Regions from separate parts of the Streptococcus sp. 2018WUSS126 genome, predicted to be linked through region 2. Evidence: predicted binding sites of a transcription regulator. Region 2 holds the regulator's gene; the other holds the start of a gene.

Region 1 (15,786 bases), on a different contig from region 2:
ACCAGCTAAACACTGGAAGGGATAGAAAAAGAAGAATTGGTCAATTTTGGCCAATTCTTTTATGCTGTTTCAATTTTTCCTTCAATAGTCTGTCGGAGTTCCTCTGTCAAAACCTGATGTGATTTGAGTTGGAAGTAGAGACTGGACAGGAAATGCTGGAGGTTGAGCCACCGGAAGTAGTCCAGAGGTTCTTGGTTGGGAAAGTCTAGCTTGCTAATCCATTCTGTCAGCTCTTGCCCTGACACTTTTTCATTCAGCAGGAGGTAGACTGGAATCTGTGCTAGGCGGATTTCCTCGCCAGCTGAGAAAACTTTACTTTGTTTAGTTAGACAGGTGACAATAGTCTGCCAGACTTCTTTGCTTTTTTCAGCGGGAAATTGCTCATGACAGCTTGCAGCCAGAAGAAAATCTGCTCCGTGGGCAGCGGTATGGATCCAGCCGAGTTTTTCATCGTAGCCAGACCAGTCATTTTCAATCGTCAAATAATTCAAGGCCTGTTGGAAAAGCAGTTCGCGGTCGTCAGTGCTTAAAAATGCAGAGTACTCAGAATCTTGGTCATTGTCAACAGACAGCAGAAGACAGTAAAGCAAGCAAGTAAAACTTCGTTTTAGTGTGGAGCTTTCTAGGGAAAGGGGATTGGTTTCTTGAGAGAATTGCAGTAGCGACTGTGCTTGTTCCCTTGTAATCAAACCATCTAGAAAGATGTGGCAAAAACTAGCATAAACTAATTCATCGCGTATAGTAGGGTCTGGGTGACCGATGTTTTCCAGCAACCAAGCCAGTTCATCATCGGTATATGGTTTAGAGGTTTGCAATTTTTCTATTAATTCTTTCATGATTTTCTTTCTTTTTATGAACTTTCTACGAATAGATAAGTAGGAGGATGTAATATGTATAATAAAACAATTTTAATTGGTCGTTTGACGGCCCAACCCGAACTCACTCAAACACCAACTGGCAAAAATTTGACTCGTGTAACCATTGCAGTTAATAGACGATTTAAGACAGAAAATGGTGAACGTGAGGCAGATTTTCTCAATGTTATTTTCTGGGGAAAACTGGCGGAAACACTTGTTTCCTATGGTAGCAAGGGCAGTCTGATTTCTATTGACGGTGAATTGCGGACCCGTAAATACGAAAAAGACGGCAGCAATCACTATGTGACAGAGATTCTAGGCCAATCTTTCCAATTACTAGAAAGCCGCGCCCAACGTGCCATACGTGAAAACAATACTGGCGATGACCTAGCTGATTTGGTCTTGGAAGAGGAAGAATTGCCGTTTTAATATCCGTCCCAAGACCGATGGAGAATGTTGAAAAGTAGGTTATACTATAGTCAATCCTAAATATTTTTCATATCTCCTTAAAAACGCTGACGAAAGTTGGCGTTTTTTGCTGTTCATTTTCTATATTTCCACCATTCTATCAGCATGATAATTAGAGAAAGTAGGATAACTCCGTAGAAGAAAAAGATGATGTAGTGAGGGTGGCTAAAGAAAAATATCCAGACTAGCCAGAGTAGATAGGTGACGGGGCAAAAAGTCCAGTCTCACTTCTCAGAGTTCGTGTCAACATCTCAGCGCAGTGGTTGATTGGCAGCTTTGTTCGTGTTTCACACTCCAAATCTGACCTTACGACTGTTGCGAACAGAGTTCGCTTCATTTTCAACCTCAAAAAGGTTCACTGAACCTTTTGAGCTGTGCGGGGGTGGGAGTAAAATAGTCCAGTGGACTATTTTAGCCCGAACCTACTGTTTGGAAGTGAGGGGAACTCTTTTTGACCAGTCGAGTTCTTTCCCACTCCCCCAAAAGCCTAATTTACGTTTTAAAAACCATTCTGCAAAACTTTCGTAGGCTGAAAATCGGCTTTCAAGGTAATCTGTTTTTAAATCTCTAAAAAATTTCATGAATACCCCCTAACTTTTTAAAAATAGTATAGCATAGTTTGCCAATAATGAATAGGTAAATTCTGTCTCATACTTAAGAAGGATTTTAGCGAAAAAGGAGTAGAATTTTCTTGACTATTTTTGACCAAGTGATACAATAGGAAATGTGAATTAGCACTCGGAGGTAAAGAGTGCTAAAAAGACTAGGAGGTAATACCATGTTGAAACCATTGGGCGATCGTATCGTCGTAAAAATTGAAGAAAAAGAACAAACAGTTGGTGGATTTGTCCTAGCAGGTGCAAGTCAAGAAAAGACAAAAGAAGCAAGTGTCCTAGCGATCGGACAAGGGATTCGTACCTTGAATGGTGACTTGGTTGCCCCAGCGGTGGCAGTTGGAGATATTGTTTTGATTGATGCTCACGCAGGATTGGAAGTTAAAGACGGAGACCAAACCGTTCACATCATCCGTGAAGCAGACATTTTGGCAATTGTAGAATAGAGGTAGGAAAATGGCAAAAGAAATTAAATTTGCAGCAGATGCACGTGAAAGCATGGTCCGTGGTGTCGATATTCTGGCTGACACAGTCAAAGTAACCTTGGGTCCAAAAGGTCGTAATGTTGTCTTGGAAAAAGCTTACGGTTCACCACTCATTACAAACGACGGTGTGACCATTGCTAAAGAAATCGAGTTGGAAGACCATTTTGAAAATATGGGTGCTAAGTTGGTATCCGAAGTGGCTTCAAAAACCAATGACATTGCTGGTGACGGTACAACAACTGCCACTGTTTTGACTCAAGCGATTGTTCGCGAAGGCTTGAAAAACGTAACTGCAGGTGCCAACCCAATCGGTATCCGTCGTGGGATTGAAGCAGCAGTTGCAACAGCGGTTGAAGCTTTGAAAGCACAAGCAAGTCCTGTGTCAAATAAAGCTGAAATTGCTCAAGTCGCAGCGGTATCTTCCCGTTCTGAAAAAGTCGGTGAGTACATTTCAGAAGCTATGGAGCGCGTGGGAACAGACGGCGTTATCACCATTGAAGAGTCTCGCGGTATGGAAACAGAATTGGATGTGGTTGAAGGTATGCAATTCGACCGCGGTTATCTGTCACAATACATGGTAACAGATAATGAAAAGATGGTGGCTGAGCTTGAAAATCCATTCATCTTGATTACCGATAAGAAAATTTCTCATATCCAGGATATTTTGCCACTTTTGGAAAGCATTCTCCAAACCAATCGTCCATTGTTGATTATTGCTGACGATGTGGATGGCGAAGCTCTTCCTACACTTGTTCTCAACAAGATTCGTGGTACATTCAACGTTGTTGCTGTTAAGGCGCCAGGATTTGGTGACCGTCGTAAAGCTATGTTGGAAGACATCGCGATTTTGACTGGCGGTACAGTGATTACAGAAGACCTTGGTTTGGACTTGAAAGATGCGACCATTGAAGCACTTGGTCAGGCTGCCAAAGTTGTGGTTGACAAAGATGGTACAACCATTGTTGAAGGTGCTGGAAATCCAGAAGCCATTGCCAACCGTGTCGCTGTTATCAAGTCACAAATTGAGGGAACAACTTCAGAATTTGACCGTGAAAAATTGCAAGAGCGTCTGGCCAAATTATCAGGCGGTGTTGCAGTTATTAAAGTCGGTGCCGCTACTGAGACTGAGTTGAAAGAAATGAAACTCCGTATCGAAGATGCCCTCAACGCAACACGTGCCGCAGTTGAAGAAGGAATTGTTGCAGGTGGTGGTACAGCCCTTGTCAATGTTATCGATAGCGTAGCGAAATTGGAGTTGAGAGGCGACGATGAAACAGGACGCAATATTGTCCTTCGTGCCTTGGAAGAACCAGTTCGTCAGATTGCCTATAACGCAGGTTATGAGGGTTCAGTTATCATTGATAAACTGAAGAATTCAGAACTTGGCACAGGTTTTAATGCTGCGACAGGCGAATGGGTCAACATGATGGATGCAGGTATCATTGACCCTGTTAAAGTAACACGTTCAGCTCTTCAAAATGCGGCTTCCGTAGCCAGCTTGATTTTGACAACTGAAGCAGTCGTTGCCAACAAACCAGAACCAGCCGCTCCAGCTATGCCACAAGGTATGGATGGAATGGGTATGGGCTACTAAGAAATGGCAAAATGACACAGCTGATTGGCTGTGTTTTTTTCTTGAAAATTTCAAACATATCTATTTGACAATGGGTTTGGGATGTGGTACTATATTAGACGGTACTTTTTACTTTTGGTCTCTCAAGAGTGTACAGGGACGTGCTGACAAATGTTGCAAAAGTACACACAGATAGGGGTTGTCACCAATGCCCTATCACCAAAAATAAAAAATATATACAGGAGAATGTAGATGCCTACAATTAACCAGTTGGTACGTAAACCACGTAAGTCTAAAGTAGAAAAATCTAAATCACCAGCTTTGAACGTTGGTTACAACAGCCGTAAAAAAGTTCAAACAAACGTTTCATCACCACAAAAACGCGGTGTTGCAACTCGTGTCGGAACAATGACACCTAAAAAACCTAACTCAGCCCTTCGTAAATTTGCTCGTGTACGTTTGAGCAACCTTATCGAGGTTACTGCTTACATCCCAGGTATCGGTCACAACTTGCAAGAGCACAGCGTTGTTCTTCTTCGTGGTGGACGTGTAAAAGACCTTCCAGGGGTACGTTACCATATCGTTCGTGGTGCACTTGATACTGCAGGTGTTAACGATCGTAAGCAAGGCCGTTCTAAATACGGTACTAAACGTCCAAAAGGCTAAGAAAGGGGAAATATAAATGAGTCGTAAAAATCAAGCGCCTAAGCGCGAAGTATTGCCAGATCCATTGTATAACTCAAAATTGGTAACTCGTTTGATTAACCGTGTTATGTTGGACGGTAAACGTGGTACTGCTGCATCAATCGTTTACGGTGCTTTTGATCAAATCAAAGAAGCAACTGGTAACGATGCACTTGAAGTATTTGAAACAGCAATGGAAAACATCATGCCTGTACTTGAAGTACGTGCACGTCGTGTCGGTGGTTCTAACTACCAAGTCCCAGTTGAAGTTCGTCCAGAGCGTCGTACAACACTTGGTCTTCGTTGGTTGGTAACAATCGCTCGTAACCGTGGTGAGCACACTATGATTGATCGCCTTGCGAAAGAAATCATGGATGCAGCAAACAACACTGGTGCAGCTGTTAAGAAACGTGAAGATACTCACAAAATGGCAGAAGCAAACCGCGCATTCGCACACTTCCGCTGGTAATATAGGATATTTTAGCGTTAAGCAAATGCTAGCCAAAATAGGAAAAGCGACGAAGAAACTTCAGTTTCTAGGAGATTTTATCTTTTTGGCAGACATTTGTAGCTAAAATTCAACTAAGAATAAGATACGAGGACGTATAAAACGCATAGCAAAAATAGGAAATGCGACGAAGAGTCTGTGGACTCTAGGAGGATTTATCTTTTTTGCCAAGCGTTTAGTCCGAGTTCAGTTTCTAAATTGGATATATGGAAGTTAACTGAACTCAATTAGATGAAGGAACTTCGTTCAACCATCACAAATTGGATTGAGGCTTGCCTCAACCATTTCACACCATTAGTAAGAAATCAAGCGGGTGGGACTTGCCCACTCGCTTTTCTTAAAATATGGTATAATAAAGTACAAAACTAAAATTATAGGAGAACAAACCTCATGGCACGCGAATTTTCATTAGAAAAAACTCGTAATATCGGTATCATGGCGCACGTTGACGCGGGTAAAACAACGACAACTGAGCGTATTCTTTACTACACTGGTAAAATCCACAAAATCGGTGAAACTCACGAAGGTGCATCACAAATGGACTGGATGGAGCAAGAGCAAGAGCGTGGTATCACTATCACATCTGCTGCGACAACAGCTCAATGGAACAACCACCGTGTAAACATCATCGACACACCAGGACACGTGGACTTCACAATCGAAGTACAACGTTCACTTCGCGTTCTTGATGGTGCGGTAACCGTTCTTGACTCACAATCAGGTGTTGAGCCACAAACTGAAACAGTATGGCGTCAAGCAACTGAATACGGTGTTCCACGTATCGTATTCGCTAACAAAATGGATAAAATCGGTGCTGACTTCCTTTACTCAGTAAGCACACTTCACGAGCGTCTTCAAGCAAATGCTCATCCAATCCAATTGCCAATCGGTTCTGAAGATGAGTTCCGTGGTATCATCGACTTGATCAAGATGAAAGCTGAAATCTATACTAACGACCTTGGTACAGATATTCTTGAAGAAGATATTCCAGCTGAATACCTTGAGCAAGCTGAAGAATACCGTGAAAAATTGGTTGAAGCAGTTGCTGAAACTGATGAAGAATTGATGATGAAATACCTTGAAGGTGAAGAAATCACAAACGAAGAATTGAAAGCTGCTATCCGTAAAGCAACTATCAACGTTGAATTCTTCCCAGTATTGTGTGGTTCAGCCTTCAAAAACAAAGGTGTTCAGTTGATGCTTGATGCGGTTATCGACTACCTTCCAAGCCCACTTGACATCCCTGCTATTAAAGGTGTTAACCCAGATACAGACGCTGAAGAAGAGCGTCATGCATCAGATGAAGAGCCATTTGCAGCTCTTGCCTTCAAGATCATGACTGACCCATTCGTAGGTCGTTTGACATTCTTCCGTGTATATTCAGGTGTCCTTAACAGCGGTTCATACGTATTGAACACTTCTAAAGGTAAACGTGAGCGTATCGGACGTATCCTTCAAATGCACGCAAACAGCCGTCAAGAAATTGAAACTGTTTATGCAGGTGACATCGCCGCTGCGGTTGGTTTGAAAGATACTACAACTGGTGACTCATTGACAGATGAAAAAGCAAAAATCATCCTTGAGTCAATCCACGTTCCAGAACCAGTTATCCAATTGATGGTTGAGCCTAAGTCTAAAGCTGACCAAGACAAGATGGGTATTGCCCTTTCTAAATTGGCTGAAGAAGATCCAACATTCCGCGTTGAAACAAACGTTGAAACTGGTGAAACAGTTATCTCTGGTATGGGTGAGTTGCACTTGGATGTCCTTGTTGACCGTATGCGTCGTGAATTCAAGGTTGAAGCAAACGTAGGTGCTCCTCAAGTATCATACCGTGAAACATTCCGCGCTTCTACACAAGCTCGTGGTTTCTTCAAACGCCAGTCTGGTGGTAAAGGTCAATTCGGTGACGTTTGGATCGAATTCACACCAAACGAAGAAGGTAAAGGTTTCGAGTTCGAGAACGCTATCGTCGGTGGTGTGGTTCCACGTGAATTCATCCCAGCGGTTGAAAAAGGTCTCGTAGAATCTATGGCTAACGGTGTTCTTGCTGGTTACCCAATCGTTGACGTTAAAGCTAAGCTTTACGACGGTTCATACCACGATGTCGACTCATCAGAAACAGCCTTCAAAGTGGCAGCATCTCTTGCCCTTAAAGAAGCAGCTAAATCAGCTCAACCAACTATCCTTGAGCCAATGATGCTTGTAACAATCACTGCACCAGAAGATAACCTTGGTGACGTTATGGGTCACGTTACTGCACGTCGTGGTCGCGTTGATGGTATGGAAGCTCGTGGTAACACACAAATCGTTCGTGCTTATGTGCCACTTGCTGAAATGTTCGGTTACGCAACTGTTCTTCGTTCAGCAACACAAGGTCGCGGTACTTTCATGATGGTATTTGATCACTACGAAGATGTACCAAAATCTGTACAAGATGAAATCATTAAGAAAAACGGTGGCAATGCATAATTGCCTATCTACACCTACCTTCGGGTAGGTGTTTTTTGGTACGACGGATATGTCACACATCTGAGCGTGATACTCATACTCTTCGAAAATCAAAATTATCCGTTGTCAACTTGCCTTGATGAACCCCAGTTCTATCTTCGGCTTCGTTTCCTAGGCTACTTTTGATTTTTATTGAGTATCAGTAGTTTATCTTTGATTACTTCGACGAGCGAGGAAACTTCGTTTTCCTGTTTCCAGCTTCGAACACTTCACTGGAGTATTTGAACTCGCTTTGCCGTACTTTACAGAGGTGATTTGCGAGGCAAGTCTTATTTCTAACTTAGAACAGCCTAAAGGCTGTTCTAGCAACCTGTAGCTATTGAGGCGAACTTGCTTCGCCCTATCTCTAGCCTTCAAAGGTTCCCTGAACCTTTGAAGCGAGTGCTAAAAACAAACTAAACGACTACACTATATAAAACAGGTATCCGCCAGATTCATTTTGGAAATATACAATGAGAAAGCTACAATTTATAAAAAATTACCCTAATTTAGGTGTGGATGGCTAACAAAAGATCAGGGTTTGCTATTTGGGGATTTCATTGGGTATAAGATTCCTGTTGCCGATGAACTCAACAGTGACTCTCAGGTCCGACTATTGTGAAATAAATAGATTAAAACGGTCTGTGAATAGATTGTTTTAGCTTAATAACTTGAAATTAGGAATTGTTGCTGAACTCTTTTGACCGTTCGAGTTCTTGCCTACTCTCACTCAATTTGCTAAAATAAATGTCTTAAATTATTTAGAATTACTTTGTTTGGGAATGGTTACAAAAAATAAGAGAATTAATAGATAGGCTACAGAAGAAAAGCAGATATAAATGTTAGAATCCTTATAAGGTAGATCGATGAAAGAGTAGTTTAGGACCGCTAATTACTAAAGGAGGATGCTTGTATGGTTATGAAATAGTGGTACTAAGCACATTAACAATAAAAAGAAAGGACAGAAACCATGAGAAAAAAACTAAAATTTTCATTAGTAGCAGTCGCCTGTGCGACATTTTTGATAGCCTGTGGCACAAGTAATTCCTCGGCTCCCAAAGCAGGTGAAGCAACACCACAGACGGATTTTCATTCTTATATCAATGCGCAATGGTTGAAAGATACAAAATTAGGTGCCGGTGAATCGCAAATAGATAATCTGAGTCAACTCTCTGAGAAAACGCAAGAAGCAATCCAGGAGATGATTGACCAGCTGGATATGGACTATTCCAAGCTGCAAGCTGGTAGTGATGAGAAAAAACTTATTGATTTTTACCGATTGGCAGCCGATTTTGATACTCGCAACAAATTGGGGTTAGAGCCTATCAAGCCTTATCTAGAGGAGATTAAAAAAGCCTCTACCATGGAAGAACTTAACAAGATTCTGGTAGCCCTATACGGCAAAAACATCCGCAATTTGCTTCATATAAACGTTACTCAAGATATAAAAGACAGTAACAAAAACACCATCTACGTTGACCCTCACAAGTTAAGTTTTCCAAAAGAAAATTATGATGGCACAGATGAATTTTCACTGAAAAACCAAAAAGCCTTTAAAGCCTATCTGCAGGAAGTGTTTAGCTTGGCAGGAGAATCCTCAAAAGAAGCCTCTTCTAAGGCAGACCTCCTCTTTAATTTGGAAAAAGAGATGGCTGCAGTGCAACGGCCAAAAGAAGAAGCCAATAACTTTGAAGCCATGTATAACGAGAAGACTTGGGATGAGGTCAAAGCACTGGTTCCCAACCTACCGATTGCTGAGTTGGTTTCTGAGTTAGGACTTCAGAATGCTCCAACGACAGTCGTATCAGAACCAGATGCTCTAAAAAAATTAAATGAACTCTATCAAGAAAAGAATTTAGACGCTCTTAAAGCCCTGCTCCAATATCGTGTGATTGCCCATTACAATGATTATCTGTCAAGCAATTTAATCGAGGCAAAAGCGAAATACGACGGCGTAGCAACTGGTGCGGTAGATACTCCGAGTCAGGAAGAAGTTGCTCAAGCGGCCATTGATGCAAATTTCTCCGATATGATTGGCAAAGTTTACGTTAAACACCATTTTTCAGAAGAATCCAAGGCTAATATCCTATCTATGGTTCAAGAGATTAAAGCGACTTATGCAGAGCGAATCAAAGCAGTGCAGTGGATGTCTGAAGAAACCAAGATGCGGGCCTTGAAAAAACTAGATACATTGGTTGTTAAAATCGGCTATCCAGACCAGTGGAAGGATTACTCACAACTTGCTATCCAATCCAAAGAAGAAGGAGGAAGTCTTCTTTCTAACTTCGATATGGTAAAAACACTTGAATTGCGTGAAGAGATGGGGCAATTTGGCAAGCCTTTTGATAAGTCGCAGTTCGGCATGCCTTCTCACACGGTGAATGCCTATTACAGCCCAACTAACAACGAAATTGTCTTTCCAGCGGGGATTTTACAGGCTCCTCTCTACGATCCAAAAGCTAGTCCCGAAGAAAATCTGGGTGGAATCGGGGCTGTTATCGGTCATGAAATTTCCCATGCCTTTGATAAGGCTGGTTCTCAATTTGATGAAAAAGGGAACCTTGTCAACTGGTGGAAACCAGAAGACCTTGAAAAATTTAATAAAAAGGTTCAACAGGCAGCAGATATCTACTCTAAATTGGAAGTGGCTCCGGGCTACTATGTCAATGGCGAAATTTCAACCGGTGAAATCATGGCGGATCTCGGTGGTTTAACGGTTGCCATTGATATTGCTCAGAAAAAAGGCTACAATACGAAGAAAGTCTTCGAGTCTTATGGTAAAGCATGGCGTGAAGTCACCACCAAAGAATTTGCTATTGCCAGCATCAGCGACGAACATCCACCAGCTAAATATCGGGTTAACAACATTGTCAACCAGATTGATCAATTCTATACAGACTTCAATGTCAAAGAAGGGGATCCAATGTATGTGAAACCAGAAGACCGCTTACGGGTGTGGTAAAAGATTATAGAGGTGTCTGCGGTCCAAAATGGGCGGTAGACACTTTTTTAGGTAAAAAATAGAAGTAGTAGTAAACCAAGAATCGTTAAAAAATGTGTCGAGGTATGGCAATGCTATTAAGTTAAGTATTTAACCAGTCATAACCACCCGAGAGAACGCATGGCTATGATTTTTAGCTTTTATTTTTTGGCCTTCTATTTTTTACATAAGATGAACCGGTAAGCAGTTGCAATTTTCGGTAAATAGTTATATAATAAAAACGTTGAAAAGATGCTTGTAGGCTTACAAGTTAATATTTTCACAAAAGGATTAAAAGGCTTGCCTTTTAAAATAAAGAACTCGATTTTCATAAGGAGGAAATCATTCATGGTAGTTAAAGTTGGTATTAACGGTTTCGGACGTATCGGTCGTCTTGCTTTCCGTCGTATCCAAAACGTAGAAGGTGTTGAAGTTACTCGTATCAACGACCTTACAGATCCAGTAATGCTTGCACACTTGTTGAAATATGACACAACTCAAGGTCGTTTCGACGGTACTGTTGAAGTTAAAGACGGTGGTTTCGAAGTTAACGGTAAATTCGTTAAAGTTTCTGCTGAGCGTGAGCCAGGAAACATCGACTGGGCTACTGATGGCGTAGATATCGTTTTGGAAGCTACAGGTTTCTTTGCTTCTAAAGAAAAAGCTGAGCAACACATCCACGCTAACGGTGCTAAAAAAGTTGTTATCACTGCTCCTGGTGGTAACGATGTTAAGACTGTTGTTTTCAACACTAACCACGACATCCTTGATGGTACTGAAACAGTTATCTCAGGTGCTTCATGTACTACAAACTGTTTGGCACCAATGGCTAAAGCTCTTCACGATGCATTTGGCGTTCAAAAAGGTTTGATGACTACAATCCACGGTTACACTGGTGACCAAATGGTTCTTGACGGACCACACCGTGGTGGTGACCTTCGTCGTGCACGTGCTGCTGCTGCAAATATCGTTCCTAACTCAACTGGTGCTGCTAAAGCTATCGGCTTGGTAATCCCAGAATTGAACGGTAAACTTGACGGTGCTGCACAACGTGTTCCAGTTCCAACAGGTTCTGTAACTGAATTGGTTGCAACTCTTGACAAGAAAGTAACTGCTGAAGAAGTAAACGCTGCTATGAAAGCTGCTGCTACTGAATCATTTGGTTACACTGAAGACCAACTCGTATCTTCAGATATCGTAGGTATCTCATTTGGTTCATTGTTTGATGCAACTCAAACTAAAGTTATCGAAGTTGATGGCGAGCAATTGGTTAAAGTTGTTTCATGGTACGACAACGAAATGTCTTACACTGCACAACTTGTTCGTACTCTTGAGTACTTCGCAAAAATCGCTAAATAATCCTTAGTGAAAATCGAAGAGGCTTCGGCCTCTTTTTTTGTTTTGATTGCTGAAATATAGCTGTTTCCTTATGCTAAGAAGCAAGGATGGCATAAGTTGTTTCTGATTTGGCAACTTTAGAATTTGAAAAATCTGATTACGAGGCGATAGTTTTAGATTTCATAACATTTGTGAAAAAAATATCTTTATGCAAGAAAAAATACAGAAAATATGATACAATGGTAAAGTAAATATAATTTAAGGAGTTCTTATCTAATGGCAAAATTGACTGTTAAAGATGTAGAATTGAAAGGCAAAAAAGTTCTTGTTCGCGTGGACTTCAACGTGCCTTTGAAAGATGGCGTTATCACTAACGATAACCGTATTACAGCAGCTCTTCCAACTATCAAGTATATTCTTGAGCAAGGTGGACGTGCAATTCTTTTCTCTCACCTTGGTCGTGTGAAAGAAGAAGCTGACAAAGAAGGTAAATCATTGGCTCCTGTAGCGGCTGACTTGGCAGCTAAATTGGGTCAAGACGTTGCTTTCATTGCAGGTGCTACTCGTGGTGCTGAATTGGAAGCAGCTATCAATGCTTTGGAAGATGGACAAGTTCTCCTTGTTGAAAACACTCGTTTCGAAGATGTTGATGGTAAGAAAGAATCTAAAAACGACGAAGAACTTGGTAAATACTGGGCTTCACTTGGTGATGGTATCTTCGTTAACGATGCATTTGGTACTGCACACCGTGCACACGCATCAAACGTTGGTATCTCAGCAAACGTAGAAAAAGCAGTAGCTGGTTTCCTTTTGGAAAACGAAATTGCTTACATCCAAGAAGCTGTTGAAACTCCAGAGCGTCCATTTGTGGCAATCCTTGGTGGTTCAAAAGTATCTGATAAGATCGGTGTTATCGAGAACCTTCTTGAAAAAGCAGACAAAGTTCTTATCGGTGGTGGTATGACGTACACATTCTACAAAGCTCAAGGTATCGAAATCGGTAACTCACTTGTAGAGGAAGACAAATTGGATGTCGCAAAAGCACTTCTTGAAAAAGCTAATGGTAAATTGATCTTGCCAGTTGACTCAAAAGAAGCTAACGCATTTGCTGGATACACTGAAGTTCGTGACACTGAAGGTGAAGCAGTTTCAGAAGGCTTCCTTGGTCTTGACATCGGTCCTAAGTCAATCGCTAAGTTTGACGAAGCTTTGACTGGTGCGAAAACAGTTGTTTGGAATGGTCCTATGGGTGTATTTGAAAACCCAGACTTCCAAGCTGGTACAATCGGTGTAATGGACGCGATCGTGAAACAACCAGGCGTGAAATCAATCATCGGTGGTGGTGACTCAGCAGCAGCAGCTATCAACCTTGGCCGTGCAGACAAGTTCTCATGGATCTCAACTGGTGGTGGTGCATCAATGGAACTCCTCGAAGGTAAAGTGCTTCCAGGACTTGCAGCTTTGACTGAAAAGTAAGTTCAATGGACTTGAAGGCTAAAATGCAACGGATTTCCGTTGCATTTTGTGCATCGCGTAGAGTTTCTACGAAGCTAAGCGAGTTAGAAAGTCTAGCAAGGTGAAAAGTATTGCCTGGTCTCGTAGCTCTTACTGAAAAATAGGCGGTAAGTCAGCTCAAAATATCTGGGGGATATTTTGAGGTTAGAAATCGAAGAAGCGAAGCTTCTGTCAAAAATGATTCCGTAGCTTGTCACTTTGTTTTTATTGGGTGACAGCTTCAAATAGTCCACTGGACTATTTGAACCCCACAAGGCTGAATAGGTTGGTCACAAGCGTAGCAAAGTGAACTGCTATTCAGCTACTGCGTATGAACGACGAAAAGAGTTGGGAGACCAGCTCTTTTCTAGTACAAAGGCTAGATTTTCTGTGAACCTAGTGAGTTTAGAAAATCAGCCTAGGTAAAGGCTAAAATGCAACGGATTTCCGTTGCATTTTGTGCATCGTGTAGAGTTTCTATGAAGCTAAGCGAGTTAGACAGTCTAGCAAGGTGTACTTCCAGGGCTTGCGGTGCTTACTGAAATGAAAAATAGGCGGTAAGTTAGCTCAACATATCTGGGAGATATGTTGAGGTTAGAAATAGAAGAAGCGAAGCTTCTGTCAAAAATGATTTCGTAGCTTGTTGCTTTGTTTTTTTCTTGGTGATAACTTCAAATAGTCCACTGGGCTATTCGAACCCCGCAAGGCTGAATCTTGGTCACAACTGCCATTCAGCTACCAAACAAAAATATAAATGTAAAAAAGCGTTGTTTTTGCAGTGTCTATTCGTTTATCTTACTTCTGGGTTCCCTCTTGCGGCTGATTTAAAGTGGCAGATTATTGGTTTTTCGAAAAGCTGGCGTGAACAGGAGGCTTTTCCAGTCGAGCTTAGGAGAAAAGAAAAGCTGGGCAGGTATTTGCTATTCTATTTTCTGAAATCATGTTAGAATAGAGGTATGTTTAAAAAATATACATTTGATCCAAAGAAATTTCGGTTGGGGATGCGAACGTTCAAGTCGGGTTTGGCAGTCTTCCTAGTTATTCTTTTGTTTGGTTTTCTGGGTTGGCAAGGGATTCAGATTGCGGCTTTGACGGCTGTGTTTAGTTTACGAGAAGATTTCGATCAGAGTGTCCATTTTGGAGCTTCTCGTATTCTGGGTAATTCTATTGCTGGTTTTTATGCGCTACTTTTCTTTATTTTGGATAGGTTATTCCTAGATCATTTTTGGGTGACTGCGGTTTTTGTTCCGGTATTTGTCATGTTAACGATTATGACAAATGTGGCGATGAATAATAAAGCGGGAATTATTGGTGGAGTGTCAGCTTTATTAATTATTACATTGTCTATCCCTGCTGGTGATACGATTCAATATGTGTTTATTCGTGTGTTTGAAACCTTTATCGGAGTTTTCATTGCGATTCTAGTTAATTATGATGTGAATGTTATAAAAAAACGTTTTCAGGATAAATGATGTCATAAAATATAACATCGCCTATTGACCTCAAAAAAAAATTCTCCTATAATGGTAGGCAGAAAGGAGTTCGTTATGAGAGAAAAAGAGTTTCGTCGTTCCTTAGCCATCTTTCCGATCGGTAGTGTGATGAAGTTGACAGATTTAACTGCTCGTCAAATTCGTTACTATGAAGATCAAGGCTTGATTAAGCCCGATCGCAATGAAGGGAATCGTCGCTTGTATTCTCTAAACGATATGGACTTACTTTTAGAAATCAAGGATTTTTTGGATGAAGGTTTGAATATTGCTGCGATTAAGAAGGAATATGCAAATCGGGAAGCGAAAGCTAAGGTCCAAAAACAGCAGAAAACCTTGACTGATGAAGATGTCCGTCGTATCTTACATGATGAATTCAGTCGTCAGGGACGATTTTCAAGTCCTAGTTCCATTTTCCGTTCATCGTAATTAGCTTTTAAAATAGAGGAGAAAAATAATGACATTCACAGTGGCAGATATCAAGCGCGATATCAAAGAGAAAAACGTTACCTTCCTACGTCTTATGTTTACAGACATCATGGGAGTGATGAAAAACGTAGAAATTCCAGCAACTGATGAGCAGGTCGAAAAGGTTTTGTCAAATAAGGTCATGTTTGATGGTTCATCTATTGAAGGATTTGTTCGTATCAATGAATCAGATATGTATCTTTACCCAGACTTGGATACATGGACTATCTTCCCTTGGGGTGATGAAAATGGCCGTGTAGCTGGCTTGATTTGTGATATTTATACAACAGATGCTAAGCCTTTTGCTGGTGACCCACGTGGAAATTTGAAGAAATCG
Region 2 (15,786 bases):
GATGCCGTTTTCTTTCTTGAATTCTGCTACCATGTGGTCGATAATCTTTTGGTCAAAGTCGTCACCACCGAGCTTGTTGTCACCTGCTGTGGCAAGTACGTCAAAGACACCGTCACCAAGTTCAAGGATAGATACGTCGAAGGTACCACCACCAAGGTCGAATACCAAGATTTTCTCGTCTTTGTCAGTTTTGTCCAAACCGTAAGCAAGGGCTGCTGCAGTTGGCTCGTTGACGATACGTTCTACTTCAAGACCAGCGATTTTACCAGCGTCTTTTGTTGCTTGACGTTGAGCATCATTGAAGTAAGCCGGAACAGTGATAACAGCTTTAGTTACTTTTTCACCAAGGTATTCTTCAGCGTAGCCTTTCAAATATTGAAGAATCATAGCTGAGATTTCTTGTGGTGTGTATTCTTTGCCATTTGCTGAAACTTTTTCCGAAGTTCCCATTTTTGATTTGATAGAGATAATGGTATCTGGGTTAGTTACTGCTTGGCGTTTTGCCGCATCACCAACGATGATTTCACCATTTTTGAAAGACACAACAGACGGAGTTGTGCGGTTTCCTTCTGGGTTTGCGATGATTTTTGATTCAGTTCCTTCAAGAACTGCAACTGCTGAGTTTGTTGTACCTAAGTCAATACCGATAATTTTAGACATATTTATTTCCTCACTTTTATAATTACTTTATTTTTATTTACTATACATTTTAAACTCTTCTGGAAACTCTGGATCAGCAAATTCATTCATAATTCCACTTGGAACTTTGATACTATCCAGCAGCTCTTCAATACTCTGTTCTGAATTTTGATAGTCCACTCCGTAAAAATCTAAAACTTCTTCTCCATAAGTATTTCGAAATCCATCATAATCAACATTATGTCCATTCCATCCATGTCGATCATCTTGTTCAACAAATTCACGTAATTCTTCTATAAAGTCACGATAATTAAACATATTTTCCTCTTTTCTATTTACCTTCCGACACCACCACCATAGCCGGCCTCAACAGACGTTCATGCAACTTGTAGCCTTTTTGGAAGACTTGTGCGATGTGTTCTGCTGGGCAGTCGTCTGTAGCTGGGACTGTTTGAATGGCCATATGAAGATTTGGGTCAAAGACATCTGTTGCGACTTCTTCTACCCCTTCTTCTTTGAGGGCTTGAATCAAACTTTCTTGTACCATCTCCAAGCCTTTTTTGACATCTTCTGTCAGACCTTCGACTTGAAGGGCACGCTCCAAGTTATCCAAGCTCGGCAAGATTTTCTTAGCCAAGTCTTGCGAACGATAACGTTGAATGGTTTGGCGTTCCTCGTTGGCACGGCGTTGAATATTTTGCATTTCAGCATGGGCACGGAGGTACTTGTTTTCAAATTCCTCTGCACGCTCAGTTGCCAAATCCAACTCTGATTTTTCAGGCATTTCGACAACTTCTTCTGTTGTTTCAACTTCCTCTAGGATTTCTTCATTTTTGATTTCTTCTGACAAGTTGTTCACCTCTTCATTTTCTATTATTACTTTGACAAATAATAAATTGAGTTCGGGCTAGAAACTCAGAAAAAAGATAGATTTCCTTGTGTCTGATGACACTGCGTCAATCTCCTATTTTTCAATCGTTTCCTTCACGCCCTCACATCTTAATTGACTTCATAATGATTACTACTTAAATATCTGTAGTAATCGGTTAATTTCATAAATAGGACGCGGCTGATGATGTTGATTAAGCTCATCTGCCTACGGTAGTCCATGTCAACAGGACCAAGCAAACTCATCTGGGCCATGCCCCGATAGGGGATTGGAAAGCGATGATGAATGACTGTCACATCCGCTAGGGCAGGATCCCTATGTTCCGCCACAGAAATGCTGGTCGGCTGGTTTGGCGCCAAGCCTTGCCGCAACTCTGGGGCTAATAGCTGTGGGCTATCCAAGAGCTGATAGGTGGCGAGATTGCCATAGGTCAGCGAAGCGACCTTTCCGCTAATAAAGACTGATTCTTGGAAGAGGTTGGCAAAGATGTAGTCCATGAGATCCAAGACATTGTCCGTCGTGGTAAAGTAACGCTGCACCACTTGGGGAATCTCCGTCCGCAGCTTGTAGTGGATTGCCAAGACCGTCTGGTCAACGAAGCGTTCATCCACCAGGCGTTTGAGCACTTCCAAGTCCCTGGTCAAAAAGTTCTTGGGAATGGCAAACTGAACAGTGACAGGTTTGGACTGATCCAAGGTCAAGACTGCCAAGGCATCATGGCTACTAAGTTGCACGATGTCAAAGGAAGTCAACTGCTGACTGGTCGGCTCCACATCTAAGATGACCGAAGTGTAGCCTGTCAAATCCGCTAGGACTGTACTGGCCCGCTCCAAGATGTCTTCCAACTTGAAGGCTTCAAAGTCGAAGGCCTTGACCACCTGATAAACATCTTCTTCATTGATGTGTTCCAAGTTGAGCGAGTGGTTGACAAAGTATTGAAAACCAGCCCGACTGGGCATCCGACCGCTTGAAGTATGAGCTTTTTCTAGCAAGCCCAGTTGCTCTAGCTTAGCCATATCATTGCGAATGGTAGCTGAACTAGAAGCAATCATCTCCTGCAAGGCCTTAGAACCAACCGGCTCATGATGGCGCGTAAACAATTCAACAATCAGATTCAAAATATCATTTTGACGTTGGGTAATCATCTCCGCTCCTTTCATGAACACTGTTGATTTTTTTATTTTTAGCACTCTATAACGATGAGTGCTAAACTTTATACTCCCATTATACGCCGAAAAAATGGATTGTCAAGAGAAAAAGACAAAAAATTAGCACTCTTTTACCTAGAGTGCTAAAAATCGGTCTAAGGACCTAGAATGGTGGAATGTCTCAAAAATAAGTTCTTCCAACAAGTATTTCTATCTTACTTTTCTTCCTTCATGTCAATTAAATTCCAAAAATTTAAAATCATTATCAGCGTTATAGCAATCAAGCTGATAAAACTGTTTCGATTTAGAAAAACCACAGCAAAGATTGCAAGAGCATTGATGAGAGTTGCTATACGTTTTTGTTTTGTCATTTTCCAACCTCCTTATACTTCTGACGCAAACGCATCAAGCCGATAGAACAATAGAGTAAAACTGGTAGGTCAGCAACTGCCATACCAATCATAACAGCAGGCAACTTCAAGACATAAAATAGCAAGATAAAGAAAACAAACAAGGAACTAGCCAGTAGAAACTGTCTGGTAATAATTCTGTCAATCATCTCGAACTTACTCTGACGGTCACTATAAAGCTCAACTTCTCCTAAACTCTCATTCTTTCTAAAGTATGAAAAATGATTACAATCACCGACATATTCCCAGCCATAATCTGCAAACATCTGGAGGTATTCTGCCTTATCCTGACCATTTGGCTTAAAATCCAGTTGATAGATAACTTCTTCAGGTAGACATTTCTCAAAGATATAGAAAAAGCCAAATTTATTTTTTTGAAATTTCCATCCCTGACGGTGCTGCTCTGCCAGATAGACTTCTTCCTTTTCAAAATCAGGCAAGAAGAAGAAATGAATTTCTGTCTTAGTTTCCATAACTTTCCCCCTTGCTATTTCGATAAAGGCGTTCAATTCGAGCCAATTCTATATCCAGAATTTCTCGACCTGTTGCTGTTATTTGGTAAAACTTTCGCTTGTCTTCTTCTCTAACAAAGACAATCAAGCCGTCTTTCTCCATTTTCGATAGGGTGCCATACATGGTCCCAGGGCTAATCACGACCTGACCTGCCGTGACTTCCTTGGTCTTCTGGGTAATATCGTAACCATGTCGTTCCTCCTGTAAATGAAAAAGAATATAGAAGGCTGTTTCTGTCATGGGAACATAGACGCGTTTTAACTTATTGTTCATAAAATACCTTTCGCACTACGATACATCGAACTTCGATGTATAAATTACATCGCACCTCGATACACTTGTCAAGAAAAAAATCAGAGAAAATCCCTGATTTGATTCTTATTCCCCTTGGGCAATCAATTCTGCTCCGCGTTTGCGGTAGGATAAATCCCCAATTGCTTCAATGGTAAATTGACCATTTTCGTACTTGAGGACAGTAATAGAACCATTGTCCAAGAAGAGATTGGTTGGACTTTCTGGTTGAAGCAAGTTGACCAGCGTTGCAATGGTCATACCGTGGCTAACCACAAGGGCATTGCCGCCGCCCTGTTTTTCCAAGTCTTGAGCAATGGATTCAAAACCTGTCAAAATACGATTGCTAAGCACTTCCCATGATTCAGACCAACCAGCTGTGTCTGCTTCTTGGATACCTGCTGCGATTTCCGCAAAGGACATGCCTGTCGCATCAACTGTCCCTTTCAAACGAGGCAGGACACCTTGGAAAAGCTCGGCATCATACATGCCCTCGAAACTACCAAAGCACCATTCACGGATACGCTTGTCTTGGTAATATGGGATTTTTCCTAAAATTCCCAACTCACGCTGGGCGATGGTCATGGTCTGAACGGTCCGTCCCAGGTCACTAGATACGGCTAGTTTAAAATTAATGCCCGCATCCTTGAGCCCCAAGCCCAGTTCACGAATTCCTTCCTCACCAGCCTTGGTCAGCGGTGTATCACACCAGCCCTGCACGCGCCCGATGGTATTAAACATGGTTTTCCCATGTCGAGAAATATATAATCTTACATCTGCCATAGTGTTCTCCTTGTCTTTTCTTACTATTAATACTCTTCGAAAATCAAAAGCAAACGTTGTTGACTTGATTTGATGAACTTCAGTTCTATCTGCATCTTCGTCGCCTAGTCTGCTTTTGATTTTCATTGAGTATAAGTATAGCAAAAAACCGACTGCTTGTCGCAATCGGTTTACGTTTTTAGTTCTTAAAACTATGAATCGGTGCTGGAATTTGTCCGCCACGGTTGATAAAGTCCACAGACGAAGCCTGATTGACCTTCATGACAGGGGCTGTTCCCAGAAGCCCACCAAATTCAATCATGTCCCCTTCTTTTCCAAGTGGAATAATACGGACCGCAGTGGTTTTCTGGTTGATAACCCCAATGGCCGCCTCATCCGCAATCATAGCCGCGATCGTTTCAGCAGGCGTTGTTTCTGGAATGGCAATCATGTCCAAACCAACTGAACAGATAGCCGTCATAGCTTCCAATTTTTCAAGGTTAAGCGAGCCATTTTGCACCGCCGCAATCATGCCCTCGTCCTCAGACACAGGGATAAAGGCACCTGACAAGCCACCGACTTGGTTGCAGGCCATAACTCCACCCTTTTTCACTGCGTCATTGAGCAAAGCCAGGGCAGCAGTCGTTCCGTGCGTACCTACGGTTTCTAAGCCCATTTCCTCCAAAACCCGAGCCACTGAGTCGCCAACAGCTGGCGTCGGGGCAAGGGACAGGTCCACGATACCGAACTTAACACCCAGGCGTTCGCTGGCCATATTGCCGACCAACTGACCGATACGGGTAATCTTGAAGGCCGTCTTTTTGACGGTTTCTGCCACCACATCAAAACTCTCGCCACGCACTTTTTCAAGGGCACGCTTGACCACACCAGGCCCAGACACGCCGACATTGATAACCACATCCGCCTCGCCGACACCATGGAAGGCACCAGCCATGAAAGGATTGTCCTCGACCGCATTGGCAAAGACCACCAGCTTGGCCGCCCCCATATCAGAAGCCTCCGCCGTCTCCTTGATGATCCGCCCCATGTCCCGCACAGCCGTCATGTTGATGCCCGTCTTGGTCGATCCGATGTTGACTGACGAGCAGACTTTTGTCGTTTGGGCCAATGCCTGCGGTATAGAGTTGATGAGGATTTCATCCCCTTTCTGGTAGCCCTTTTGAACCAGAGCTGAAAAGCCTCCGATAAAATCGATGCCGATCTCATGAGCCGCCTTGTCCAAGGCATGAGCCAAGGGAAGATAATCCGTGGCATCCGTCGCCGCACCAATCAAAGCAATGGGCGTGACCGATACCCGCTTGTTGACAATGGGAATTCCCAGCTCTGCCGCAATCTCATCACCGACTGCTACCAAGTTCTTGGCCTTGGTCACGATTTTGGTATATACTTTCTCCGCTGCCTTATCGATGTCCGAGTCGATACAGTCCAAAAGGGAAATCCCCATGGTAATGGTCCGAATATCGAAGTGTTGCTCCTCGATCATCTCAATGGTTTCTCTAACCTGTCTAATATCCATGACCGCTCTCCTTACAAATTGTGCATGGCATCAAAAATCGCCGCACTTTGAATGTTGATTTTCACGTTCAAATTTTGACCAAAGGCATCCAATTCCGCACGAAGTTGCGTGAAATCTTTCTTCTCATCTGATGACACCACCGCCATCATGGTAAAATACTCATCCAAAACAGTTTGAGAAATATCATCAATATTCAAACCCAATTCCGCAATCTTAGTCGCAACACCCGCAACAATTCCTGACTTGTCCTTACCGACAACTGTAACAATAGCTTTCATCTGAACACCTCTTCTAAATTTTCATTTATTTTATCATAAATATGCAGAAAAAGGTAGAAATCTTCTAGATTCTACCTCTAACGTACGTATTTATTTTACCAATTGCGACCGACGGGCATAGGCTTTCCAGTCAATCCCACGCGCTTCGCACCAATTTTGTACATTTGGAGCCAAGACCAAATCTTTCTGACGGAGTTCTGCGATGTTTTTAGCACCCAGCATGGTCATGATTTCAGCCATCTGCCATTGGAAGGTGTTAATAGCCTGCAAACCGTCGTCAAAACGATGCCCCTTACCATCCTTGACGTACTGGAGAAAATGATTGGACATACCAACAAGGTCTGCACCGAGGGCCAATGATTTGACAATATCTAGTGGCGTCTTAATACCACCAGATGCAATCAGGCTTGGGCGAACTTCTTCAGGAACAGACATGGCTTCCACCAAGGATGTCACAGTTGACTGACCCCAACCTTCTAAATAAGCATAATCATTGAAAGTACGACGGGCATTTTCAATCTTGGCAAAATCCGTCCCCCCAGTACCAGATACATCAATGGTCTTAACACCGACAGAAGCCAGCTGGGCCACTGTTTCACGGCTCATGCCAAAACCAACTTCCTTGACGATGACAGGTACTTCCATCTCTCGCACCAAAGTTTCAATATTCTTCAACCACATGGTAAAGTCACGGTCTCCCTCAGGCATGACAATCTCCTGGGGTGCATTGACATGGATTTGGATGGCATTGGCCTCCAACAAATCCACCGCCCGCTTGGCATTCTCAACACTGTGATGGGCACCTAGATTGGCAAAAATAATGCCATAAGGATTTTCCCGACGCATAACAGAGAAAGTTTCCGCAACAGACGGATCCTTGATCGCCGCACTAACCGAACCCGAAGCCAGAGCAATCTTCCCAAAATGCCCCATAATTCCCAAGAGGCGATTGATTTCCCGCGTCTTCTTGCTTCCACCGGTCATGGCATTGATGAAGAATGGAAAGGCAAAGTCCAAACCAGCTACACTGGTCGAAATATCCACTTCATCCACCTTGGTCTGAGGTAGGGAATGATGGACAAACAAGGTCTCCGTAAAGTCCTTGGCCGGTGTGGTACTGTATTGCTGGTTGGCCAAGCCAACGTGTTGATCCTTGCGGTCTAAACCAAATTCTCCTAAATAAAACATAGGGTTCTCCTTATTCTCTACTTGTGATCTTTAGTTGGAGTGGAAGAATGCCGGCTTGTTGCCAAGCCTTCTCAATCGCTACTTTTTGTTCCGTACTGTCTACCAAGCAAATGCCGCAGTCACCACCGCCTGCACCAGATGATTTGGCCACCGCTCCATAAGTCTGGGCCAGGTCACAGAGTTGGCTCAGTCGAGGCGTTTCAATGACCAAACCCATTCCTCTCGCAAAATCTTGTAAGAGCTTGCGGTTCTGAGAAATGGCCTGTCTAGCAGCTGTTCGATTACCTGTTTGACAGGCCGCTATCAACTGCTCTACACAGGTCTTGGAGTCGGCTAGAAACTGGCTATGAATGCGCTCTTTTTCTGCCTGACTTTTTTGGCTTTCCATCTGGGAAACCAATCGATCTGTCGAAGCCGCCGAACCTGTCCAGCCAACCAAGAGGTCTAAGCCCTCGGGTAACTGGATAGGGCTGATGGACAAACCCTGCCAATCACTTTCCACCAGATCCAGCAGGGACAGCTCTGCCATTTTCCCTAAAAGCCAAGAACGGTCCAGGGAATGATAGGCAATCAAGCCACCAAAACTGGAAGCCGCCAAGTCACCGAAGGAACCCGTCATGCCTAGCTTGGTCTGGACCAAGGCTGCCAGCTTGTAGGTCAGAAGGGCATCTGGTCGGTGACCGTAGTAGGTCAGCAGGGCCTTGACCGTCGCAACCGTCACTGCCCCTGACGACCCCAAGCCGTACTTGGCACCTGAGGTCTGATCATCCAGGTCTGACTGGACCACTAGGCTGTAAGTTGCTTGACAGGACTGACCTTTGGCTGTCAGATAGGCTTCTGTCACCTGCATGGCAGTTTCAATCAGAGCATAGGGATGGTCACCTTGGATATAAACGGCACCTTCCTTACGCTCCCAAGTCAGATAGAGGTCTGCTTGCTGGCTGGAATGAAGAAGGCCTCGGTCACTTGTTTCTATGGTGACAGTCAGGTATTGGTCAAGGGCTGCAATCACTGCGGGATAGCCTGCCTCGACGACTGCGTATTCCCCTGCTAGAAAGAGTTTTCCAGGTATCTTTACTTGTACTTTCATGCTACAAGCCCTTTTCAAACGCTGCTTGTGAGGCCTGCCACTCGTCTTCGCTGAGGACGTAGGCGGCAGGACCAGGCTTGCTGGTAATGATTTTCTCCCTTGGGAAGACTTTGGCCAATTCATCTACTAGCTCATCCATTTGACTTGCTCGGCAGAGGACCTTGACATTCGGTCCTGCATCCATAGTCATGTAGGCTGATAAGCCACTTGCCTCACGAACCTGACGGACTGCCTCTTGGGCCACTAGACTATCGGCTGACCAGTATGTAAAGGGCGGATTAGCAGATAGAGTTGTCGCATGCATTTTCATACCATTGTGCTCTGTGATTTGACCAAGTTTTTCAAAATCACGGTTGGCAATAGCTGCCTTGATGTCCACCAAGTCTTGTTTGGCGGTTTCTACCCAGGCTGTGTAAAATGGTGAGGTGGCAACCGTATGGTCCATTCCCTCTCGGCTGGCAATTTTTTTCGGTCCAGTATTGACGGCTAAGACGACCATGGCAATATCCCAATCGGCATCATCAATGGGATGAGCCATAGAATCTTCCGAACCCGTTCCCATATCCCATTCGACAAAGCCACCGAATAGGCTACGTGTGCTAGAGCCAGAACCCCTGCGAGCAAGGGTTGATAGGGTGGCTGGTGACAAATCTAAATCCAAGGCAGTTGCGGTTGCCAGTGCAAGTGCTGCGAAGGCTGATGCTGAGCTGGCCAAACCAGCCGCAGTCGGAACAAAATTTAGACTTTCCACTCGGGCAAATGCCCTTTCACCTATATATTCGCAAAACAAATCCAAAAATCGAGAAATTTTTAAAATTTCTTTTTCTTTTTGTAAGATTCCGTTGAGATAGAACTCATCCGCAGTTAATTCTGGGTCAAAAACGACCTTGGTATCAGTATAAAATGCGTCAAGGGTCAGGGATAAACTGGAATTCATAGGTAGGAATAATTCCTTATCGCGTTTTCCCCAGTATTTAATCAAGGCAATATTGGTATGGGCACGGGCAATGCCTGTTTGTTTAGTCATTGGTTTCTCCTAAGTACTGTATCCAGGTTTGGCGGGCACCTGCTTGGTCAAGGATATGTGCAAGGTTTTGGGCATCTTGGGCTGTTCTTGCCAGGGCAATCATGCAGCCACCTCGGCCGCCACCAGTTAATTTGGCTCCGAGGGCTCCATTTTCTTGGGCAAGACTGACTAGCTTATCTAGGCTAGGATCAGACACGCCTAATTTTTGTAGGAGGGCATGAGCTTGGTTCATTCTGCTGCCTAGAAGCTCTGCCTGGTCTGTGGCTAAATCTTCCTTGGCCTGTCGGGTCAAGTTACCCAGTTCTTCTACTAGCTTGATAGCCTCTGGCTTTTTCTCCAACAAATCCGCCACGTCTGAAATGGCTTCTAAGGTGTTTCCCGTCACGCCTGTATCAGCCACTACCAAGTGGGCACGGAGTTTCAGCTCCAAGGGTTCGATGGGCTGGTGCTTGATATAGAAGACGGGGGACTTGCCGCTGGTGGTCGCCGCATCTATGCCTGATGGATTGCCGTGAGCAATTTTTTCCGAAGACTGAACGATGTCCCATAGTTCGCTGTCAGTCAGTTCTTTTTCATAGTAGGCAAAGAGGGCGCGTGCTACTGCAACTGCCACAGCTGCACTGGATCCCATGCCGCGCTCGGCAGGAATGGTGGAACTAATCTCGATATGAATAGCTGGGTCTGTCGGTGCTCCGATACGATAGAGCGAGAAACGGATGGCATGCTTGAGGCTTTCCCAGATTTTTGGCATCTTGTGAACTAAGCCTTTATAGAAGTCACAAGCAACAGTCAGCGCTTCCCCTTGAGCAGTTACCTGAGCAATAATTTCAACAGCAGAAAAAGGCATAGCAATTGCTGGTTGCCCATAGACCACCGCATGCTCTCCCATCAAAATGATTTTCCCATTTGCTTTTCCTACTACCGACATACTTTTCTCCTTATACAATCACTACTATTATACCACTTTTACATAAGAATAAAACACACGAAAACAGCCGACCGCAGTCGACTGTTTTCTAGGAGATTATATGAAAAAGATATGCCAGCCGTTTGAGCTTTAGCTCTTACGGATGACGATACTGAATGAAATTCAGTAAAGTTGTTCGCTATTTCTAGCTCGAATATAGTATAAATCTTTGAACTTAAACAAAACTGAAAGTTTTCTTAGACTTTTCTAAAACGATTTCTCATACTTATTTACTTAAAACTTAACACGAAAACAGCCGACCGCAAAATGAGGCTGGATCTTCCTCTTTACTTTGAGTTTCAAGGCTCAAACCTCTTACAGTCCACTGGACTGTAAAATTCATACAATTTTTTATATTATCGTATCTAAAAAGTTGAATACAACCTAGATACTCGGAACTGTTAGTACTTCTCATCTTTTTATACCAATCAAAAACATCTAATTCCGACTTATTCTGAGGAATTTAGGTGTTTTATTATTATCTAAACTGATTCCAAATTTTAACTTAGTATTACTGGTGGAATCTTATCACCAAATAAAATCACATATGTAAGCAATAATACACTAAATTTAATTAATTTCTTTTTCATCTTGCGACTCCTGTTCCAATAAATCTATAAAGAATGACTGAGCTAAATTTTTTAAGAGCTCGTCGCCTTCTAAGTCATAAACAACTATTGATTTTTTGACCATATCAATTGCTTCTGAAATAATGGAGCGTTTTGCTAATATGTTGGCTCTCATTAACAAAGTATTGCCTAGCATAAATAGGGTATTTCGACTCTTTAATATTTCTAGTGATTCTGCATTATAAACCAAGGCTTTTTCAAACTTGTTACACAGGTACAAAATTCTAGAATATCCGTATTGAAATAATACTTTCAACTCCCAATCATTTGACTCATGATAGTGATGAATGAGACTTTCATATTGGTTCATTGATGTTACATATTCTTCTAACTCCGAATATATTCCCGCAATAGCAATACCAACTCGTAAAAATAGATTAGCATTTTCAACCAAAGTAGGCCGCAACCCTTCCAAAATCTCTAAAGCCTCATTTGACTTTTTGTATTTCCCAAATAACAATACCCCATTAAGGTATTGTATATATGGCATTTGAATTGGAGATACAGAATCTTTTGAAATAAATTGTAAAAAATATTCCAATGTATCATACTCTCTTCGGTAAAGAATGGATTTCAACTCATCCGTAAGAATCGATTCCTCTGTACTCTTCTTTAATTGAAACAATTCCAATATCACACTAGAATCAATGTCTAATTTTTTGACGAGCTTAAAAAATAATTCGACTGATGGAGAAACTTCAGCTTTTTCAATTTTACTAATAACTGCTTGAGCACAAATACCCTCAGACAGTTCTTTTTGACTAAATCCTTTCTCCAAACGCGTCCGCTTAATAAGACTAGCAATTTTTTCTTTCACAATTCACATTCCAATTCATAGTATTTTCTCTATTGTACCACTATTCGGATGAATTTCCCATATCTCATCGTATAGGCCAAGATCCGACTCTGAATAGTGATGAGCAACCTCAAAGATTGTAATTGGTAAATTGGCAAGTTTTTTACGAATGAGGGCTGAGGATTGTTTATCAATTGCCGATGTCCCCTCATCAACTAACAAGATTTTCTTATTATGAAGGAGGGCTCTGGCAATCTCAATACGTTGTTTTTGTCCTCCTGATAACTGCGCCCCATTTTCACCATAATATTTCTCTAGACAATCTTCACCTAGCTCTTCTACCAAACCCAGTTCTGAAAGCAAGGCTAACAACTCCTCCTCACGGACAGACTCAAGTGCCATTAAGAGATTCTCTTTTAAGCTTGCCTCAAAATAGTAGGGTGATTGTTGGATTCTTGCCATTTGAATGCTAGGATTGTTTATTTTCTTCTGATGATTTAATACAGATATTTCCCCTTCCAACGGTTGCAGTACACCCTGTATGCTATCTAGTAAGGTCGTCTTTCCACTTCCTGAAGCTCCTCTAATAAGTATTTTACGACCATACGGGACTGTGGCATTAAAATTTTTGATAATTGCTGCCCCATGTCCAATGGCTACTCCTGAAAAATGAATCTCAGGAGTCAATATTGATTCATCAATATGATTTTCAGACACTTCCTGTTGCTGAGTATCCTGTAACATTTTCTCTAATTTTTTTCGAGTTGGCTCCGTTGATTGTATCATTCGTAAATAGTTCGAAACATTTCTAAATGGATAGATAACACGGTCACTGGCTAAAAATAAAGCGATAACAATACTAGCATCTAGTTTCCCTTGGGTTACAAATACTAGAGCTACAGTTATTGGAACAATATAACTTAACCACGATAGCATGGAAGAAACGAGATTAACTATGCTATGTTTATTATTTAATGCCTCATTACTATTTTCTAAGTCATTGACAACTGTCTCAGCCATCCCTAAAAACTTACGATTCGCACCATATGTCCATAGAACCGAAAAACCTTGAAAAATATCTTTTATGCTACGAATAAATTTCTCATTCGACTTTGTAAAGTGCTCTGTTGCTGTTCCTAGATATTTGCTAAATAGTATTGCTGGCAACATTGGAAGAAATGAGAAAATAATAAATAATACAGAAATTGCAGGACTTAGATAGACAAGATATATCAATGAAACTGCCCCTAAAAGACTGTAGTATAAGCAATCAAAAAGAACGGAAAAATATTTATCTTCTACTAATTTTAAATCTACTGTTAATACCGCAAGAGACTCTGTAACATCTAATGCATTTCCCTTATTTCCAAGATAGTTTAACAGTTCCATCTTATACTTTTTATGCAGATTTTTTAGTAAATCGTTTTTTATTATTGAAACAAATAAATCTGATAATTGAATCAATAAATAGAACAATATACTGCAACCAGCGAATAGTAAAACATCTTTTACAGTTGATTCCGAGCTAAATTGACTAACTCTCGAAATAACTTGAGACATAATAATACCGTCAAAACTCGCTCCTACCAATGCAAGTAAGAGTAAGCAGATTTTAAACTTAGGCAATATTCTCCATACCTGTTTTAATTTCATAACCCGTTCTCCATTTTCTAAAGATTTCATCAAGTAAATATAAAGCAAATTCTGAAGGCGCTGTTTGCACACCTTGCTTATATTTAACGTATCTATATAAGACGAGCGCTATTCCACTACTACCTGAATGTAAATCATGGGAAATTTTTAAATTTCCTTCACCTAAGTATCCAAATAATATCTCACTCTCATCTCTCTGTTCAAAAAGCTTCAAAGTCTTGATTTGCTGATCAACTACTTTTGATGTTCTTTCTGAGACTTCATCACACAATACTCCCTCTTGTAAACAAGTAATTAATAAATCAGTTATCCCTGCCAATCCACGCATCAGAGTAGCAAAATAATGGATATCATAATCTAAACTCAAACAAATATTGTTTAACACGTTTGAGTATTCGTCATTTTTAGTTACTTTATAATAGTAAAACAACATATATCCGATTCCTGACAAACCATTGTATAAGAACGGAGACTCAATCTTATTTCCAGAATTATTTTTCCCAACTCGATCTACAGTGAGGTTTCCATGTGAGTTTTCATACACATACATCAAAATATTTGCTACATGACTCTCTCCAATATCTAAATAACGTCTATCGTTTGTAACCATATACATCACCAAATATATTAATGCAACACCTGATTCTCCCTCATACAATCCTACTACATCTGTTTCTAGCCGTCTTTCCAGCAACAATTCTTGTAACTCTGAGAACACTGTTTCGGAACATCCTTCAAATCCAAAGTATGCCCCTAAAATAACCAATCCAGAAATACCATAATATATCCCCGTATTATCACTATTTTTTTAATGTTTTAAAACTTCTATTAAAAATATTCCATGCTTCTAATTTTTTGTTCTCACACATGAGAAAGTATACAAAACTCAATTCTCCAATCATTAATCCACTCGAAATATCAATACAATCATTAAATAACGCCCCATATGTAGTATTAATAATATCGTTACTAATATTTTGAATTTCGGTTATTATCGTTCTTTCTTTTCCATCAGAAATTCGTCGTAACGAATACAAAACACCTAGCCCCCCGTGAGCAATGCTATAGGGATTTGTATTATAAACTTGCGGATCTGCTGGGAAAAAAATTTTTTTATGGTCTACTTCTAAAACACAATAACTTTCTAGTATACAATTTATTATCTGATCTAACTGCTGACTGACATCATCGGGATAAACTTTACATATATTTGTTGCACCATCAAATGATTTAATATACTTTTCTATTTGATTCAGCATTTTCTGAGCGTACTTATTATTAATTATATTTTTTAAATACTGGATACTTTTGAAAACATTGGCACGGTTAAATTCAAACATGTTTTGTATTGGGAATATCATACATATTCCAATAATGTGAACTTTATAAATATCTATACCTTCAACTTCTCCAATATAGGAGAATCCTGGGGTTTGAATATTGGTTATACCATTTAATTCTTTTTTCAAAATCGCATATTCTAAATCAATCAATTTAACAGTCGGCTCATTTGTTTCAAAGTTCACAATGATATTCGTCTCGGACAAATCCTGTACATAAATACCTAAATCATTAATTCTGCCTATTCCTGCAATTATATTATTGAATATTATTAAACAGTTTTTAAAATAGTCTTCAATTTTTTTGACATCTTTTTCATTTGTTAATAATGGATTATGCAGATAAATATATTCTCTTAAATTTGTCCCTTCTAGTTTTTCTTCAATTAAGTAACTATTCCCTTTTTCTTCTATTACTTCAAATACTTGTGGAACAAAATCTGTCCTCTCCAATAATTTCAAAAAAGAGAATTCTCTTTTTAACCTATCCGTAGAATAAAATTTGGTATTATCTTGTCCAGTGAACTTTCGAGCCTCTTTCATTACAAAAATTTTTCGTGAATTCACCTCAGTAACTTCGTATATACCTCCTGATGAAGAAAACTTTATTGCTTGCATAGGAATATATT

The links. Region 2 encodes HrcA, which represses chaperone genes, less so after heat shock. Its sites were predicted from a motif close to TTAGCACTCNNNNNNNNNGAGTGCTAA; they were not measured.
Region 1: a site for HrcA is predicted at 2,057-2,083, ahead of groES (co-chaperone GroES). Genes of this name have one in related genera too.

What each region holds. Positions count from the first base shown of each region.
Region 1 covers NZ_JAOTGB010000011.1:31,625-47,410, reverse strand. Annotated here, with positions in the region: gene ytpR (YtpR family tRNA-binding protein) at 1-25, shown strand, start outside; gene ODU34_RS05465 (DUF2785 domain-containing protein) at 60-836, opposite strand; gene ODU34_RS05460 (single-stranded DNA-binding protein) at 891-1,286, shown strand; gene ODU34_RS05455 (hypothetical protein) at 1,748-1,906, opposite strand; gene groES (co-chaperone GroES) at 2,104-2,385, shown strand; gene groL (chaperonin GroEL) at 2,396-4,018, shown strand; gene rpsL (30S ribosomal protein S12) at 4,250-4,663, shown strand; gene rpsG (30S ribosomal protein S7) at 4,680-5,150, shown strand; gene fusA (elongation factor G) at 5,580-7,661, shown strand; gene ODU34_RS05425 (M13 family metallopeptidase) at 8,650-10,641, shown strand; gene gap (type I glyceraldehyde-3-phosphate dehydrogenase) at 11,008-12,018, shown strand; gene ODU34_RS05415 (phosphoglycerate kinase) at 12,274-13,473, shown strand; gene ODU34_RS05410 (aromatic acid exporter family protein) at 14,448-14,963, shown strand; gene ODU34_RS05405 (MerR family transcriptional regulator) at 15,039-15,410, shown strand; gene glnA (type I glutamate--ammonia ligase) at 15,439-15,786, shown strand, end outside.
Region 2 covers NZ_JAOTGB010000016.1:46,684-62,469, reverse strand. Annotated here, with positions in the region: gene dnaK (molecular chaperone DnaK) at 1-660, opposite strand, end outside; gene ODU34_RS07280 (hypothetical protein) at 694-957, opposite strand; gene grpE (nucleotide exchange factor GrpE) at 971-1,489, opposite strand; gene hrcA (heat-inducible transcriptional repressor HrcA) at 1,639-2,673, opposite strand; gene ODU34_RS07265 (hypothetical protein) at 2,892-3,047, opposite strand; gene ODU34_RS07260 (DUF2812 domain-containing protein) at 3,044-3,559, opposite strand; gene ODU34_RS07255 (PadR family transcriptional regulator) at 3,549-3,872, opposite strand; gene ODU34_RS07250 (histidine phosphatase family protein) at 3,978-4,673, opposite strand; gene ODU34_RS07245 (PFL family protein) at 4,852-6,189, opposite strand; gene ODU34_RS07240 (ACT domain-containing protein) at 6,201-6,467, opposite strand; gene fni (type 2 isopentenyl-diphosphate Delta-isomerase) at 6,558-7,655, opposite strand; gene ODU34_RS07230 (phosphomevalonate kinase) at 7,666-8,745, opposite strand; gene mvaD (diphosphomevalonate decarboxylase) at 8,747-9,772, opposite strand; gene mvk (mevalonate kinase) at 9,765-10,700, opposite strand; gene ODU34_RS07215 (helix-turn-helix domain-containing protein) at 11,310-12,185, opposite strand; gene ODU34_RS07210 (ABC transporter ATP-binding protein) at 12,201-13,817, opposite strand; gene ODU34_RS07205 (lanthionine synthetase LanC family protein) at 13,783-14,583, opposite strand; gene ODU34_RS07200 (protein kinase family protein) at 14,618-15,786, opposite strand, start outside.